2 regions of the Sphingomonas sp. MM-1 genome follow, and region 1 is predicted to be linked to the other one. Evidence: riboswitches for the same ligand, from Rfam matches in the RefSeq annotation. Region 1 holds a riboswitch; the other holds the start of a gene.

The links. Region 1 has a riboswitch for cobalamin ahead of G432_RS07750 (TonB-dependent receptor plug domain-containing protein). Riboswitches for the same ligand answer to the same signal wherever they lie in the genome.
Region 2: linked by a shared signal. The riboswitch ahead of G432_RS15725 (TonB-dependent receptor plug domain-containing protein) and the one ahead of G432_RS07750 (TonB-dependent receptor plug domain-containing protein) in region 1 are both predicted to bind cobalamin.

What each region holds. Positions count from the first base shown of each region.
Region 1 covers NC_020561.1:1,590,781-1,599,428, reverse strand. The annotation lists gene G432_RS07760 (FecCD family ABC transporter permease) at 1-646, shown strand, start outside; gene G432_RS07755 (ABC transporter ATP-binding protein) at 640-1,416, shown strand; cobalamin riboswitch at 1,438-1,629, shown strand; gene G432_RS07750 (TonB-dependent receptor plug domain-containing protein) at 1,764-3,722, shown strand; gene G432_RS07745 (DUF1636 domain-containing protein) at 3,737-4,144, shown strand; gene G432_RS07740 (TMEM165/GDT1 family protein) at 4,215-4,784, opposite strand; gene G432_RS07735 (hypothetical protein) at 5,073-5,732, shown strand; gene G432_RS07730 (PQQ-dependent sugar dehydrogenase) at 5,757-6,905, opposite strand; gene G432_RS07725 (SAM-dependent methyltransferase) at 6,998-8,230, opposite strand; gene rimP (ribosome maturation protein RimP) at 8,437-8,648, shown strand, end outside.
Region 2 covers NC_020561.1:3,278,832-3,287,479, reverse strand. The annotation lists gene cobN (cobaltochelatase subunit CobN) at 1-706, opposite strand, end outside; gene cobW (cobalamin biosynthesis protein CobW) at 706-1,740, opposite strand; gene G432_RS15735 (HoxN/HupN/NixA family nickel/cobalt transporter) at 1,737-2,795, opposite strand; gene G432_RS15730 (PepSY domain-containing protein) at 2,792-4,294, opposite strand; gene G432_RS15725 (TonB-dependent receptor plug domain-containing protein) at 4,309-6,288, opposite strand; cobalamin riboswitch at 6,463-6,708, opposite strand; gene G432_RS15720 (hypothetical protein) at 6,810-7,232, opposite strand; gene G432_RS15715 (sterol desaturase family protein) at 7,229-8,140, opposite strand; gene G432_RS15710 (TetR/AcrR family transcriptional regulator) at 8,165-8,648, opposite strand, start outside.

The DNA of each region.
Region 1 (8,648 bases):
GCTGCCGCTGCTCGCCATCGCCGGCGCCTTTGCCGGCCTCGGCCTGCTCGGCCTGCTTTCCGGCCGATCGGAAAGCCCGCTGACGCTGATCCTCGCCGGCATCGCCGTCAGCACGCTGGCGGTCGCCGGCACCAGCCTTTCGCTCAACCTTTCGCCCAACCCCTTCGCGGCGATGGAGATCATGACCTGGCTGATGGGATCGCTGGAGGATCGATCGTTCGAACATGTCTGGATCGCGCTGCCCTGCATCGCCATCGGCTTGCTCCTGCTGCTGTGGGACGGCCGCGCGCTGGACGCGCTGACCTTGGGGGAGGATGGCGCGACCTCGCTCGGCATCGATCTCCGCCGCACCCGGCTGCGCCTGCTGCTGGGCGTGGCGATCGGCGTCGGCGGCGCGGTGGCGATATCGGGGTCGATCGGCTTCGTCGGGCTGATCGTGCCCCATCTCGTCCGCCCGCTCACCGATCGGTCGCCCTCGGCGATCCTGCTGCCGTCGGTGCTGGCGGGGGCGGCGCTGCTCACCCTGGCGGATGTCGCCGTCCGCATCATCCCCACCACGGCGGAACTCAAGCTGGGCGTCGTCACCGCCTTCCTGGGCGTGCCGATCTTCCTTGTCCATCTGATGCGGGAGCGCCGGCTATGGTGACGATCCGGGCGGAAAGTCTGGGCGTGGCGCTGGGCCGCCGCGCCGTGCTGGCGAATGTCGATGCCGATCTGGCGCCGGGCAGGCTGATCGGCGTGATCGGCCCCAACGGCGCCGGCAAGTCCACGCTGGTGCGGGCCTTGCTCGGCCTCGTGCCGCTATCCGGCGGCGGCGTGCGGGTGGATGGGCAGCCGGTGGCGCGCCTGCCCCGCGCGGCCCTTGCGCGTCGCATCGCCTATCTGCCGCAGGGGCAGACGCTGCACTGGCCGCTCACCGTGGAACGGCTGGTGGCGCTCGGTCGGCTGCCGCATCTGGCGCCGCTGTCGCGGATCGGCGAGGCGGATGTCGCCGCGATCGACCGGGCGATCGAGCAGGCGGATATCGGGCACCTGCGCGGCCGGGTGGCGACCGAGCTTTCCGGTGGCGAGCGCGCGCGGGTGCTGCTGGCCCGCGCGCTGGCGGTGGAGGCGCCCGCGCTGATCGCGGACGAGCCGCTGGCCGCGCTCGATCCCGGCCACCAGCTCGAGGTGATGGCGCTGCTGCGCCGCCAGGCCGATGCCGGCGCGCTGGTGGTGGCCGTGCTCCATGATCTTTCGCTCGCCGCCGGCCATTGCGATCGGCTGCTGCTGCTGCATCACGGCCGGCTGGTGGCGGATGGCCCGCCCGATCGGGTGCTGACGGCCGATCGGCTGGCCGACGTCTACGGCGTCCGCGCCTGGATCGGCGAGGTGGAAGGGCGCCGGCTGGTGGTGCCGATCAGCCATCATGGTTGACCGGCCCGGCCCGGCCGGACTATCGCCCCCGTCGCGACAGGTTCCCCGGCGACGGGGATGAAAAGGGAACGGGGTGGAATACCCCGGCTGCCCCTGCAACTGTAAGCGGTGAGCCATCGGGCCATATGCCATTGGGACGTCCCGTCCCGAGAAGGCGGCCCGGACCGGCGCTGACCCGCGAGCCAGGAGACCTGCCCGTCGCGGTCGTCCTTCGTCCGGCCAGGGTGCGCCGAGCGGACGGGTTTGCCCCGCGCGACGACATCGTGGCCGCGTTCGCGCGGGGGGCGAGGTCGATCATCCTGTCTCCCCGAACGGCGCGGCATGTCCGCCTTTTGGGGATATGTTCGATGTTGAGATCTGTTCTTCTTACAAGTTTCCTCCTGTCCGCGCCGGCCTTTGCCGAGGTGCAGGTGGCGCCCGTGCCCGATGCGGCGACGCCGCCGGATTATGATGGCGGCGCGATCATCGTCACCGCCACCCGCGCGCCCATCGCCATCGATCGGCTGGCCTCCTCCGTCACGGTGCTGGACAAGGCGGCGATCGACCGCGCCCAGGATATCGGCGTCACCGAGCTTCTGTGGCGGACGCCCGGCGTCACCGTTTCGCGCAACGGCGGTTACGGCACCGTCACCTCCGTCCGCATCCGCGGCGCCGAGGCGGAGCAGACGGTGGTGGTGATCGACGGCGTCAAGCTCAACGATCCGTCCTCCACCAGCGGCGGCTATAATTTCGCCAACCTGCTGGTCGGCGATGCCCAGCGGATCGAGGTGCTGCGCGGGCCGCAGTCGATCCTGTGGGGCAGCCAGGCCATTGGCGGCGTCGTCAACGTCGTCACCGCCATGCCGGAAAAGGATCTGGAGGCGAGCTTCGATGTCGAGGCGGGATCGCGCGACACCGTGAACGCCCGCGCCGGCCTTGGCGGCCGCACCGGGCCGCTGGCCTGGCGGATCGGCGGCAACGTCTTCACCACGGACGGCATTTCCGCCATCCGCGCCGATCAGGGCGGGGGCGAGCGGGACGGCTACAGCAACCGCAGCCTCACCGGCCGGGCCGAGCTGGAGATCGCCGACGGCGTCAGCGCCGACGTTCGCGGCTATTATTCGCGTGGGCGGACGGAGATAGACGGCTTTGCCGGGGATACGGCGGAATATGGCATCAACCGCGAATTCGTGGGCTATGCCGGCCTGAACGTCGCGCTGCTGGACGGCCGGTTCCGCAACCGCTTCGCCTTCGGCTATACCGACACGGATCGCGACAATTACGATCCCACTCGCCAGCGCCAGCAGACCTTCGACGCGGCCGGGCGCAACCGTCGCTTCGAATATCAGGGCAGTTTCGCGATCACCGACACGTGGACGGCGCTGTTCGGGGTCGAGAATGAACGCTCGCGCTTCCGCACCGTGTCGCCGGCGGCCTCGCTCGCCATTCCGGTGCCCGATCCGGTGCGCGGCCATGCCGGCATCACCAGCCTCTATGCCCAGCTTACCGGCGAGGTGCTGCCGGGCCTGACCGTCAATGGCGGCGTGCGGCACGACGACCACAAGACCTATGGCGGCAAGACCCAGTTCGCCGGCGGCGCCGCCTGGTCGCTGCCCACCGGCACGGTGCTGCGGGCGAGCTATGCCGAAGGATTCAAGGCGCCGACGCTCTACCAGCTCTATTCGGAATATGGGAACACCACCCTCTCGCCGGAACGCGCCAGGGGCTGGGAGGCCGGCATCGAGCAGCATCTGTTCGGCGACGCGCTGACCCTGGGCGCCACCTGGTTCGATCGGCGGACGAAGGACCAGATCGATTTCTACAGCTGCCCCTTTCCGGCGCCCACCGATCCCGACGAGATCGATCCGCTCTGCCTGACGCCGGCGGGCGACGCGCGCTTCGGCTATTATCTCAACATCGCCCGCACCCGTTCGCGCGGGATCGAGGCGACGGCGTCGCTGAAGCTTTCCGATCGCCTGCTGGTGGACGGCAATTACAGCTGGATCGATGCGGAGAACCGGGACACCGGAAAATGGCTGTCGCGCCGGCCCCGCAACGCCGCCAACGGATCGATCAGCTACCAATGGCCGTTCGGGCTGACCACGGGCGCTGCCGTCCGCTGGGCGGGCAAGAGCTATGACGATGCCGGCAACAACCGCCGGCTGGACGATTACACGCTGGTGGACCTGCGGGCGGAATATGATCTGGGCGGCGGCGTGCGCCTGTTCGGCCGGATCGAGAACCTGTTCGACGAGGATTATCAGACCGTCTACCGCTACGGCACGCTGGGGCGCAGCGTCTATGGCGGCGTCCGCGCGCGGTTCTGATCGGGAGGGATGAGATGCTGACGCGCGTCGCCGACGGACCCGCCGTGGTCGTCTGCAATAGCTGCCGCCACTCCGCCGCATCCCGCGAGGATGGGGAGGGGGTTCGCGGCGGCGCGCGGCTGGCGGAGGCGCTGCGCGCGGTGCAGGCCACCGATCCGGATACGGCGCATATCGCTATCCAGGAAATGCCGTGCCTGTTCGCCTGTAGCGAGCATTGCACCGTCCATATCCGCGCGCCGGGCCGCACCGGCTATGTCCTCGGGCGGTTCGCACCGACCGGGGACGCGGCCCGCGCGATTCTCGACTACGCCGTCCGCCACGCCGCGAGCGAGGAGGGAAGGGTGCCCTTACGGGAATGGCCGGAAGGGGTGAAGGGGCATTTCATCGTCCGGGTGCCCCCGCCCGGTTTCGTCGCCGATTGAACCCCGGTTAGGCCCGTCCGGCGCCTGAGCCTTTCCAGGGCGTCTCAGCGCCCTGGAGGCGGGGCCGGCGTTACAGCCAGCCGGCCGTCTGCGCGACGAGCCACAGGCCGATCGCCAGGAACAGGAGCGCCGCGATGGCGTGGACGACGCGCATCGGCACCCGCTTGACCAGTTCGTTGCCCAGGAAGACGGCGGGCACGTTGGCGATCATCATCCCCAGCGTGGTGCCCGCCGTGACCGCGATCACATCGTGGAAGCGGGCGCCCAGTGCGACGGTGGCGATCTGGGTCTTGTCTCCCATCTCGACCAGGAAGAAGGCGATCACCGTGGTCATGAAGGCGCCGAAGCGGGCGGGCTTCGTCTCCACATCGTCCAGCTTGTCGGGGATCAGCGTCCACGCCGCCATGGCGATGAAGGAGAAGGCGACGAGATAGCGGAACCATGTGCCGTCCAGCAGTGCTGCGACATTGGAGCCGATCAGCGCGGCGAGGAAATGGTTGGCCAGCGTCGCCACCAATATGCCGGCCACAATCGGCCAGGGCCGCTTGAACCGGGTGGCGAGCACGATCGCCAGCAGCTGGGTCTTGTCGCCGATCTCGGCAAGCGCGACCAGCGCGGTCGAGGTGAGCAGGGCTTCCATGGACGGTCGATCTCCGGGCCGGGCGGCGATGAATCCAACGACATCGCACCTCCCGCCCGGCCAGGCGGAAGTGCGACGTCATTGGTCTCGCCCGGGCGGTTTCCCGCCCCTGCCGCGCCACGGCCTCTCGACCGAGTATGTTGACGCAGGCAATCCGCCCGTCGGGCGGCTGGCTACTCCCCAGATGACGGCCGCGCATTAGCCCCGATCCGTCGCATTGGCAATGGGGAGGGGGAACCCGGCCCGGTTTCGCGTGTATCGAGCAGGAGCTTGAACGAGGAGAATGGAATGCGGGTCGTTATCGCCGCGCCGGTCCTGATGGGCCTGGCGCTTTCCGGCTGTGGGCCGAAGGCTCTTACCTTGCCGGACGACCCGATCGATCGCGCCGCCACCTGCGGCGTGGTGGCGGCGCTCGGCGCGCGGGCGGCCGGTGGCGGCAACGTGGCGGCGGCTCTGCCCTTCGACCGGCAGGCGGGCATCATGCATTACGCCCTGCTGGCGGGCGCCGAGGGCAAGAGCTTCGATCAGTCGCGCGCCGCCGCCGTCGCCGCGCGCATGCCCCAGCTCGAAGCGGGAATCAGTGCCGGCAAGTGGCAGGATCTGGCCCCTGCCTGCGCGGCCGCCTATCCGCAGACGCAGGAGCCCGCCGGCGGCCCGATCGATCTGCCGCAGGATGCGCTGCGGGCGGAGACCGGCTGCTATGCGCTGGGCGCATTCCTCAACAAGACGCTGGGCGGCCCGACCAGCGCCTATAAGGACAGGCTGGCGGAATTCACCCCGATGAACCGCGCGCTGGATGCCAAGATCGGCGCCGGCATCGCCGCGCGCGGCCTCAAGCCCGATGCGGCCGTCGCGCTCAGATCGGAAGCGCTGGCGACGATGGTGAAGCTGGGGCCGCCGGCCGGGGTGATGGCAAGCTGCGTCGCCAGGTTCACGCCCAACGGGTGATTGGCTCCCCGGCAGGGGGCGGCGCTATCGCCGGGGCGTCAGCCTGAGCAGGCGGCCCTGCGATCCGCGCAGGCCGTCTTCCAGCAGCCAGATCGCGCCGTCGGGGCCTTGTTCCACCTCGCGGATGCGCTGGCCGTCCATGTCCCATTGGTCGGCCTTGGCGGCGCTGGTGCCGTCCAGCGCCACGCGCACCAGCCCCGGCATGTTCATCGCGCCGATGAAGGCGCTGCCCTTCCATTCGGGGAACATGTCACCCGAATAGATCATCAGCCCGGCGGGCGAGATGGCCGGCTTCCAATAGACCTTGGGCGCTTCCAGGTCCGGCCGGGTATCGTGATCGGGGATGGGCCGGCCGTCATAATGATCGCCGTTGGATACGATGGGGTAGCCGTAATTGCGGCCGGGCAGGATCAGGTTGAGCTCGTCGCCATGGCGCGGGCCCATTTCCTGTTCCCATAAATTGCCCTGCGCGTCGAAGGCGAGGCCCAGCAGGTTGCGGTGGCCGTAGCTCCAGATCGCTGGGTGGAAGCCCCTGGCCGCCAGCGGATTGCCCTTGGCCGGCGTGCCGTCGTCGTTCAGGCGGAGCACCTTGCCCAGCGTCGATTTCGGGTCCTGGGCGGGATCGAATTTCTGCCTCTCGCCATTGGTGAAGAACAGATGGCCGTCGGGGGCGAAGGCGATGCGGCCCGAATAATGGCCGTCGCCCTCCACATAGGGGCTGGCGCGGAAGATCACCTGCACGTCGCGCAGGGCCGGGGCGGGGCCTTCGGCAAGGGTGCCGCGTGCCAGTGCCACGCCCTTGCCGCCTTCGCCCTTTTCCGAAAAGCTGAAATAGACGAGCCGGTTCTCGGCGAATTTCGGGTGCAGCACCACATCCATCAGCGCGCCCTGGCCTTCGCTGTCCACCGCCGGAATGCCCGCCAGCGGGGTCGCGGCCTTGCCGTCCGCCGAAACCAGCAGCATCCGTCCGGCCTTTTCCGTCACCAGCATCCGGCCGTCGGGCAGGAACGTCATCGCCCAGGGCGAATCGAAATCGGCGACGACGGTGGCGACGAAGGGCTTGTCGGCTGCCGCGGCCGTGGCCGGCGCGGCGGCATTGCCTTCCTCGCCCGCGCCGCCGCAGGCGGCCAGCAGGGCGATGGCCGGCAGGATGAAGGATGTGGGACGATGCATGGCCTGGCTCCGGGTCGGATCGGGATCGTTGCGCAACGTCCTGACAAAAGCGGATGTTTCCCGGAAGGGGCGTCCTTCCGGGAAATATTTTGTCATGCCTTCGCGCGCAGCTCGCGCTCGGCCTCGGCGATATAGTCCCGCGTATAGGGCAGGGCATCGCGGCGGCGGATATATTGGAGCTGGTAGTTGCACATGCCGCCATGGCGGAAGGCCGCGGCCGCGCCGGCAAGGTAGAACAGCCACATGCGATAGAAGCGGGCGTCGTAAAGCGCCTCGATCTCCGCCCGCGCGGCGACGGTGCGATCATACCAGATGTCGAGCGTCCAGGCATAATGGACGCGCAGCGTTTCGAGGTCGGAGAGGATCAGCTTGCTCCGCTCGCTGGCCGAAACCACTTCGGACAGGGCCGGGATATAGCCGCCGGGGAAGATATATTTGGCGGTGAAGGCATCGGTGGTCGAAGGCTTGCCCATCCGGCCGATCGTGTGGATCAGCATCACCCCGTCCTCGGCCAGCAGCGTGCGGCACTTGTCGAAGAAGGTGCGGTAATGCGGTGGGCCGACATGCTCGAACATGCCGACCGAGACGATGCGGTCGAACTGGCCCTGCACCTCGCGATAGTCGATCAGCTCGAACTTCACCCGATCGGCGACGCCGGCTTCCTGGGCGCGGCGGCGGGCGACGGCGAGCTGTTCCTCGGACAGGGTGATGCCGAGCACGTCGACGTCGGCGACGCGATGGAGGTAGAGCGCCATGCCGCCCCAGCCGCAGCCTATGTCCAGCACCTTCTGGCCGGGCTTCAGGTCCAGCTTGGCGGCGATATGGGCCTTCTTGTCGGCCTGCGCCTGTTCCAGCGAGTTGCCGGGATCGGTGAAATAGGCGCAGCTATATTGGCGGTCCTTGTCGAGGAAGAGGTCGTAGAGCCGGCCGTTCAGGTCATAATGATGGGCGACGTTGCGCCGGGACCGGCGTTCCCAGTTGATCCGGTCGAGCCGCGCGAGGATGCTTTGCAGCTGTTCGCGCCAGAAGCTGGCCTTCAGCTTGTCGCCGCCTTTCTCCCACGGCGCATTGCCGCGCAGCAGATCGATGAGGCCGCGGACATCGTCGCCCTCCACGGTGAGGCGGCCGTCCATCCAGGCCTCGGCGGCGCCCAGGCGCGGATTGCGGGCGATGAAGTTGGGCGCGCCCTTGTCGGTGAAGCGAATCCGAATCTCCGCCCAGCCGGGCGTGGCCGTGCCATAGGCCTTTTCAGTGCCGTCGGCGTAGGTGACGTGGAGCACCCCCCGCTTGACGATGCCGGAGAGCATCCGATCGAGTAACCACATCGGCAACCAGCCTCCTTCGCGGACCTTGGCAGGCGAATAGAGCCGCAAAACAGCCGATTATCAAGCGCGCGCAGGCATTGCCGACTCCGCTTGCCGAACGGTGGGCGATCGCCTATATCGCAGTCTCTCTCGACATTGGTGACATTGGCGAGGTCGGCTCCGCTCCGGGGCCGGCGCCAGGGTCGCATGCTCGACGAAGGAGGCATATGGCGGACGCGGACATCGCCGCATTGACGAAGCTGATCGAACCCGAGGCGCAGGCGCTCGGGCTCGCGCTCGTGCGCGTCGCGATGTTCGGTGGCAAGTCCGATCCGACGCTGCAGGTGATGGCGGAGCGGCCCGACACCCGCCAGCTCGACCTTGCCGATTGCGAGGCCCTGTCGCGCCGGATTTCCGACGTGCTCGACGCCGCCGATCC
Region 2 (8,648 bases), 1.7 Mb from region 1:
GCAGCACGTTCATCCCCCGCGCGGCGAAGGCGGCGATCAGCGCGTCCACCGCCTCCAGCGTGCCGGCGATCAGCAGCGCGCGATAGAAGACGATCATCGCCACCGGCCGCCCCGCCACCCAGCCGGCGCGGATATCGTCCAGCGTCGGCCGCGCGATCCCCGGCGCGTAGAGCCCGGCATCGGCAACCGGCACGGGATCGTCGGCGACATCCGCGTCGATCCCCGCCCCGGCGGCGGCGACGCGCAGGAAGGCGGTGGCATTGGCCACGCCGCCCTCGCGCAGATATTCGGCCAGCCGATCCAGCATATCGGGCGCCACGGTGGATGCCGCCGCCAGCGCCGGATCGGGATCGCTGCCGTTGGAAAGCGCCGCGAAGGCGATGCCCCTTTCGCGCGCGACGGCGGCGATCTCGTCGACGCCATAGGGCCAGTAGCTCTTGCCGCCGAGCAGGATGACGCAGACGAACCGCGCCTTCGCGATCACCTTCTCCACATAGAGATCGACCGAATAGGGATGCCTGAGCTGGAGCAGGTTGGCGAGGCGGATGCGCGGCCCCCCATCCCCCAGCCGCGCTGCCGCCTGGGCGAAGCAGGCCAGCTCGCTGTCCGCCACCGTCAGCACCACGATATCGCCGGGCGACTGATCGAGGTCGATCGCCTCGTCGCCGTTCGATATCGTGCCCGGCGTGGCGGAAAGCAGGTGCATCAGCCGAGCACCCCGGCCAGCCCCGCCTCGATCGCGGCCCGGTCCATCCCCTTCTGGCCGATCACCACCAGTTGCGACGCCCGCGCCTCGCCCGGATGCCATGCCCGGTCGAAATGATGCTGGATGCGCGGCCCCACCGCCTGCACCACCAGCCGCGCCGCCTTGCCGGCCACGGCGATCATGCCCTTCACGCGCAATATGTCGTGCGCGGCGATCAGCGTGCCCAACCGATCCGCCAGCGCCGCGGCATCGGCCACGTCGCCGCCGCGCACCACGAAGCTGTCGAAATCGTCATGGTCATGATCCTCCTCGCCGTCATGGTGGGAGGGGCGCGTGTCGAGATCGTCCTCCGCCCCCGCGCCGATGCCCAGCAGCACGGCCGCATCGATCACGCCATGATCGGCGCGCACGATCCTGACGCCGGCCCGCGTCTCGCCCGCCAGCGCCGCCTCGATCCCGGCCAGCGCGCCGGTCTCGACGAGGTCGCACTTGTTCAGCACCACCATGTCCGCGCAGGCGAGCTGGTCCTCGAACAATTCCTCCAGCGGGCTGTCATGGTCGAGCGATGGGTCCGCCGCGCGCGCCACCGCCAGCGCCGCCTCGTCGATGGCGAAGCGGCCGGCCGCCACCGCATCGGCGTCGATCAGCGCGATCACGCCGTCCACCGTCGCCCGCGTGCGGATGTCCGGCCACTGGAACGCCTTCACCAGCGGCTTGGGCAGCGCCAGGCCCGATGTCTCGATGATGATATGCTCGGGCGGGTTGGGGCGATCGAGCAGCCTGGTCATCGTCGGCAGGAAATCGTCAGCCACGGTGCAGCAGATGCAGCCATTGGCCAGCTCGACGATATCCTCCTCCGGGCAGGCCGCGTCGTTGCAGCCCTTCACCAGATCGCCGTCGACGCCGACATCGCCGAACTCGTTGATGACGAGCGCCAGCCGCCGGCCCCCGGCATTGGCGATTAGGTGGCGGATCAGCGTGGTCTTGCCCGCGCCCAGAAAGCCGGTGATGACGGTGGTGGGTATCCTGCTCATGCCTGCGTCTCCGGCAAGGGGGTAGGGATCGCCTGCGCCTCGATCGCGTCGAAGCCCTTCCAGCGATAGATGATCGCGCTCAGGCCCCAGCAGGCCACGAACAGGCCGATGATGAGGAAACCGAGCATGTTGAATTGTTCGGAAAGCGCCGCGGCCCCCGCCCAGGGTGCGCCGGTCAGCCCGAATTTCTCGGAAAGCAGCGCCGCCGTCTGGATGCCGCCGATCACCAGCGCGACCAGCGCCGAAACCAGCGTGATCGTCATGTTGTAGTAAAGCTTGCGGATCGGCTTCACGAACGCCCATTCATAGGCGCCCAGCATGATCGCCCCGTCGGCGGTGTCGATCAGCGCCATGCCGACCGCGAACAGCACCGGCAGCACCAGCACCGTGCCCAGCGATATGCCGTCCGCCGCATGCGCGCCGGAAAGGCCCAGTATCGCCACCTCGGTCGCGGTATCGAACCCCAGCCCGAACAGGAAGCCCAGCGGCGCCATGTGCCAGCTCTTGCGGACGAGGCGGAACAGCGGGCGGAATATCCGCGCCAGCAGGCCGCGTCCGGCCAGCAGCATGTCGAGGTCCTCCTCCACATAGGCGCCGCCGTTCCGCACCTGGCGGAACCGCTCCCATACGCTGCGCAGGATCACCAGGTTCATGATCGCGATGGCGAACAGGAAGCCCGCCGATATGATCGTGGCGATCACGCCCCCGGTCTCGCCCAGCGCCTCGAAATCGGCAAGCGTGCTGGCGGCGATCGCGATGGCGGTCGCCGCGATCAGCACGATCGCCGAATGGCCGATCGCGAACCACAGGCCCACCGCCACCGGCCGCTGCCCGTCCTGCATCAGCTTGCGGGTCACATTGTCGATCGCGGCGATATGATCGGCATCCACGGCATGGCGCAGGCCCAGGCTGTAGGCGAGGAACGCGGTGCCCAGCATCACCGGATTGCCGGCGAACACCGCCCAGGCCCAGATCCAGGCGGCGATGTTGGCGGCGATCAGCCCCGCGAACAGCAGGGTGATCCGCCGCCGGATGGGCGAGGAGGCGTTGGTCATGGCGTTGCTCCCTCGATGGCGATGATGCGTGCGCCGTGCCGGCGGCGCCTGCGGTTGCGGACCCTGCGGAAATCGCGGCCCACCGCGCGGAAGCCCATCCACGTCCCCGTGGCGCAGACGAGGGTCACGGCCGCCAGCAGCGGCAGCACCACGATGTCGCGGATCGGGCGGAGGCGCAGCGCCGGCAGGTCCAGGCTGTGGAGGCCGTCCATCAGCCAGCGGAAGGCCCGGCCGTTGCCGTCGAAGGCCCGGATCAGCCGGCCGGTGGCGGGATCGATGTAGAGCCGCGTCCGCTCGGCATCGTCCAGCACCGCCCGCCACACCGGCAGCGTCACGGGATATTTGTGGGCGTAATAATAATCGTCCTCGCCGCGCATCAGCTCCAGCGCGGCCACCGGCGGCCCGCTCGCCAGCGCGGCCGCCAGCTCGTCCCGGGCCAGCGGCGCCGGCCGCCCGTCGCCGCCCAGCCGGATGCGGCGGCCATTGGCGAAGACGGCGGCCAGGTAGGTCCGCCCGCCAAGCGGCGCCGTCTCCAGCCGCACCGTGCCCGGCGGCAGGGCGGGCAGCCGGCCGATCGCGGCGGCCACATCGCCCCAGCGCATCGGCCCGGCCAGCCGCTCGCGCTCGGCAAATCCCGCCTCGCTCTCCAGGAAGCCCCAGGGGTTCATCGAAAGCAGCCCGCTCGCCACCCAGCTCAGCGTCAGCAGGCCGAAGAACAGGCCCGCCATGTGATGCCACCACCAGAGCCCGCGATAAGGCGATGCGATCCGGCCCCGCCGGTTGCGGCGCAGGCGGGCGATGCCCACCCACAAGCCCGTCACGGTCAGGAAACAGCCGGTGAACGCGCTCCAGATCACCACCTGGGACCAGAGCGCCCCGTCCTGCCGCAGCAGCGTCGGGTAGAGCCAGTGCGGCACCGCCCCCAGCCAGCCCCAGAAGCGCTCGGCCCGGCTGGTCTGCTGCACCACCTCGCCCGATGCGGCCACATAGGCGGTGGCGCCGCCGGCATAATCGATGCGGTGCATCGGCTGGTGGCGGCGGAAGGTCTGCACCGTCCACTGGTCCATGCCCGTGGGCACCGCCGCCAGCGCATCGCCGCCGATGCCGTAATGGCGGCCGAAGGACCGGCCCACCGCCAGCGCCTCCGCTTCGGAAAGGCCATCGATCGGCCGGCCGGTCGCAAGGTCGATATTGGCCGGCATCGCCCGCATCTGCGCGATCGGCCGGCCGGGATCGATGGCGGGCGTGGCGCGCAGCACCGCCCGGCCCGCCATCATCTCCACCCGTGCGGCGGAAAGCGGCATGTCCGCCGGCAGCCCGGCATGGGCCAGCGCCGCCGCCGGCAGGTTCAGGGGGGCCAGCCCCCTGATCTGCTCGTCGGGCATCAGTCGGGGATAGTCCCAATAGAGCATGACGAAGCCGGACAGGCACCAGATCGTCATCACCAGCCCCACCGCCACGCCCAGCCAGCGGTGGAGGAACAGGATGGGTCGCAGCATCGCGCCCTCCCCGCTCAGAAGCTCAGGCCATAGCTTGCCCGCAGCGTGCGGGGCACGCCGCGCACGCCGTAGAGGAAGCGGCCGCTGCCATCGTCGCGCGGTGCGGTGCGGTAGCCGCTCGTCGCATATTCCCTGTCGAACAGATTCTCGATGTTGATGCCCACGCGGTGCCGGCGGGCGTCGCCGTCCGGGTAGAAATGCAGGCCGATGTCGACCAGCGCGTAATTGCCGTAGTTGCGGCGGCCGAAGCCCGGCAGCGTCGACCGGGCATCCCCAACCCAGTTCACGGTGACGTTGGCGCCGAACGGCAACCCGGCTGGCGCATAGGCGATGGCACCGCTGGCGAACTGCTTGGGCGTCCGATCGCGCTGTCGGTCCGACCCGGCGTTGCGCGACCGGGTATAGCTGTAGCTGGCGCTCAACTGCCAGCCGTCGCCCAGCGCCGCGGCCGCCTGCGCATCCACGCCGCGCACCTTCACCCGCCCGTCGGAATTCATGAAGATGCCGTCGGGATAGGCCGGGTCGTCGTAGCTCACGTCGATCAGATTATCGATCCGCCGCGCGAACAGGCCCGCCTGCCAGCTGACCGCGCCGCCCGCGAACGGCAGCTTGCCGCCCAGCGTGGCGTTGAGGTTCAGGCTCTCCTCGGGCGCGAGGTTGGGGTTGCCCTTCTCGCAGCAGGGATCGATCTGGTAGAGTTGCGAGGCATCGGGCAGCAGGAAGGATGTGCCGCCCACGCCTTCGACATAGAGATCGTCGCTGATGTCGAACCGGCCGGTGACGTTCCACACCGTCTTCTTCGCCCCGCCGGTCTCGTTGTAGCGCAGGCCCGCCGCCAGCCGCGCGCGGCGCGAAAGATCGTCCGTCGTGCGCACCTGGAAGATGCCGGCATGCACATTCTCGCGCGTCTTGCCGATCAGCAGCACATCATCGCGGCCGTTGAATTTCTGGTAATCATAGCCGACCAGATATTCGAGGCCGCGATGCGGCCGCATCTTCACCAGTGCGCTGGCGCCGTAATCGCGATATCCCCAGAAGGTGCCGGGCGGGAAGATGGTGATCGGCTCGCCCGTCGCCAGATCGTTGCGGATCTGCACATAGGCGGTCTTCCAGTCGTGATAATAGCCCTTCAGGAAGAACTGGATCGCGTCGCTGCCGGTATAGTCCAGCCGGACGCTGGCGATCTCCTCGTTGCGATCGTTGCGGCTCTCGCGCACCAGCGTGGCGTTGGCGTTGTCCAGGTTCGCTTCGGTGTGCTGATATTGCAGGTTCAGGGCGATATCGCCGCCGAAATCATATTGATATTTGCCGCCGACGGACCAGACGTCATAGCCGCGCCTGCGGTCGGTGGCGCTGGGTTCCATCTCGGTGAACGGGCGATATCCCTCCGCCCGGTTGTGCGATGCATAGGCCACGAACCGGTGCCGGCCGATGCTGCCCCGCACATAGCCGTCCAGGCTGGTGCCCGCCCGGCTGTCGACGCTGCCATTGGCCTGGCCGTTGAAATCGTCGGTGAACGATCGGGTGACGACGTTGATCACGCCCGCCGCCGCCTGCGTGCCGTAGAACAGGCTCTCTCCGCCCTTCAGCACCTCCACCCGCTCGATCATGCTGGCGGGCAGCGTGTCGTTGGGCGATGTGCCGCCATAAAGCCGGTTGTTGATGCGGATGCCGTCGACGGTCCACAGCACGTCCTTGGTGCGCGATCCCTGCAAGGCCAGGTCGACATAGCTGAACGGCCCGCTCGCCGGGCGGATATAGAGGCCGGGCACGGATTGCAGCGCCGTCGCCACGTCCATGGCCCCGCTGTCGCGCACCTGCCGTTCGGTGACGACCTCGATCGCGCTGCCGTAGCGCGCAATCTCCTGCGGCAGGGTCTGCTCCAGCCCCGCGCCGGTGACGATGATGTCCTCCATCTCCCCGGCGTGGGCGATCTGGCTGGAACAGGCGATGACGGCGGCAAGCGCCGCCCTGGAAACGAATTGGGAATACATCCGGGCAAGGCCCCCGTCCGGCGTCAGCGAACCTGACGGGAGCGTCCGCGCGAACGGCCGGCGCGCATGGCCGGCGAACGCCATTGGCGCCGGGCACGCGAACCGGTGCGGCCCCCGCCGCACATGCGTCGCTCAGACGGAGTTCCGTGCCACGGCCAGCCCCTGGGCCACAGCAAGAGCGACCAGACGCCGGCAGGTCTCCTGGCTCGCGGGTCATCGCTTGATGCACGGCCTTCCCAGGCCTCGCATGATTTAGCGTCCGGCCCAGTGGCTGCCCGCCCCGGTCATCGGGGGCAGGCGATATGCATCGCGCTCGCCGCTTACAGTTGCAGGGACAGCCGCGGATTTGGGCAGCCGAGGCCGCCCGCACCGCATTCCCTATTAAGCCCCTCTCGGGGCACCGGCGCGATCATGAAGGCATCGTTTCGGATGCCTTCGCGCAGTTCCTTAGGAAAATATGGGGGAATGTCCAACCCTTTTCGGGTGGAGGGGAAGCGCTCCGGGCGCCGCCCCTTGCCCGTTCAGCTCCAGGCGTTCCACACCAGCGCCAGGAAGCCGGCGCCGAAGGCGAGGTTCAGGATCGGCAGCCCCTTGAGCGCCTCCCGCGATTCCGGCCTGGCGAAGCGGCGGGCGACCATGCTGGGCGTCCACAGCAGCCACAGCTCGGCCGTGGCGACGGTGATCAGCGCGGCGATGCCCGCCCAATAGCCGTAATCGGCCATCACCATGTCGCGCGCGCTGAGCGGCGCCACCGGCACCGCGCCGGTCATCATCAGGCCCACCGTCATCGGCACGGCCAGCACCAGCGGCAGCAGCAGCGCGGGATGGGCGATGAAGCCGGCCAGCCGGCTGCCCTCCAGCGCCGGCACCGAAAGGCGCAGGCTCGCCAGCAGCGCGAGAAAGGCGATGACGGCCGCGATCGTCCAGGCGTCCGGCGGCGTCATTCCGCCGCCTCCAGCCCGGCCGCCGGCCGCATGCCCTTGCCCGGCCCGTCCGCCTCGAAGGTCTTGCCCGGCTTGCCGAACAGCACGTTCAGCCTGGTCCGCCAATCCGGCGCGGCGCGGAAATCGCGGGCGAGGTAGCGGAATTCATGCAGCAGGATCGTGCCGGGATTGTTCGAATTCACCGGCCGCGTCAGGCCGTAGACGGGCGGCGTATGATCTTCCAGCCGCTGATAGGTGCCGAACACATGGTCCCAGATGTTCAGAAGCCCGCCATAGTTGCGATCGATGTAGAGCGGGTTGCTGGCATGGTGCACGGCATGGTTGCTGGGCGTGCAGAACAGCCATTCGAACCAGGGCGCGAACCGGCCGACCCGCTCGGTATGGCAGAGCGACTGGAAGGCCGGCGCGCTCATCGCGATCAGCACCAGCACCAGCGGGTTGAAGCCCAGCAGCGCCAGCGGCCCCCAGGCGATGAAGCGATACACGGTCGAAAAGGGCGTGTGCCGCAGGTTGACGGTGAAGTCGTAGATCTCGGCCGAATGGTGGATCGAATGGTCCGCCCACAGGATGCGCACCTCATGGCCGATGCGGTGGAACCAGTAATAGCCGAATTCGCCGACGAGGAAGTAGATGGGCAGCGTCCACAGCTCCACCGGCACGCGCAGCGGCGTGATGTTGTAGAGCATGAACATTCCCGCGATCAGCAGCCCGTTCAGGATCACCGCCTCCAGGAGCGGGCCGAAGGGGAACAGCACGATATTGGCCAGCCCCTCGCCGCCCAGCGGCCGCTTGCCCTCGCGCCAGCGCAGGAAAATCTCCGATATCACGAAGAACAGCAGGAATATGCCCGCCCCCGTGCCATATATGGTGATGGCCTTCGCCACCGTCGTCGCCAGATCGCCTTCCATCCCTCTAACCCGCCTTCTTCTCGCTTATGCCGGTTGGTCCCCTGATGGCGCCGCCGTCATGGCGGTGATCGCATCGATCAGCCGCGCCACCTGATAATCGTAGAAATCGTCGAAATGCCCCGGCCGCTCGACCATCCCGATCATCGTGCGGATGGGTTCGCGCACGCGGGGGTCGATCTCCTCCACCGCCTCCGGCGCGATCCGATATCGCGCCGCGCGATTGTGCAGTTCCAGGTTGATCCCGCTCATGATGACGCCCCACACCCACAGCACGGCGCGGGAAAGCGCATCGCCCTCCAGCCCCAGCCGCCGGAGCGCCTCGACCAGCACCAGCGTGCGATCCAGCCACGCGATCGATGCCTGGCCGCCCTCCCAGGTCAGCATGGTGATGAGGGGGGGATGGTTGAGGAAGAAGGCGCGCACCGCGTGGCACCAGGCGGCGATCGCCTCGGCGGGCGTCGCATCCTCCGCCACCGGGATCACCAGCCCCTTCAGCACATGCTCGGTC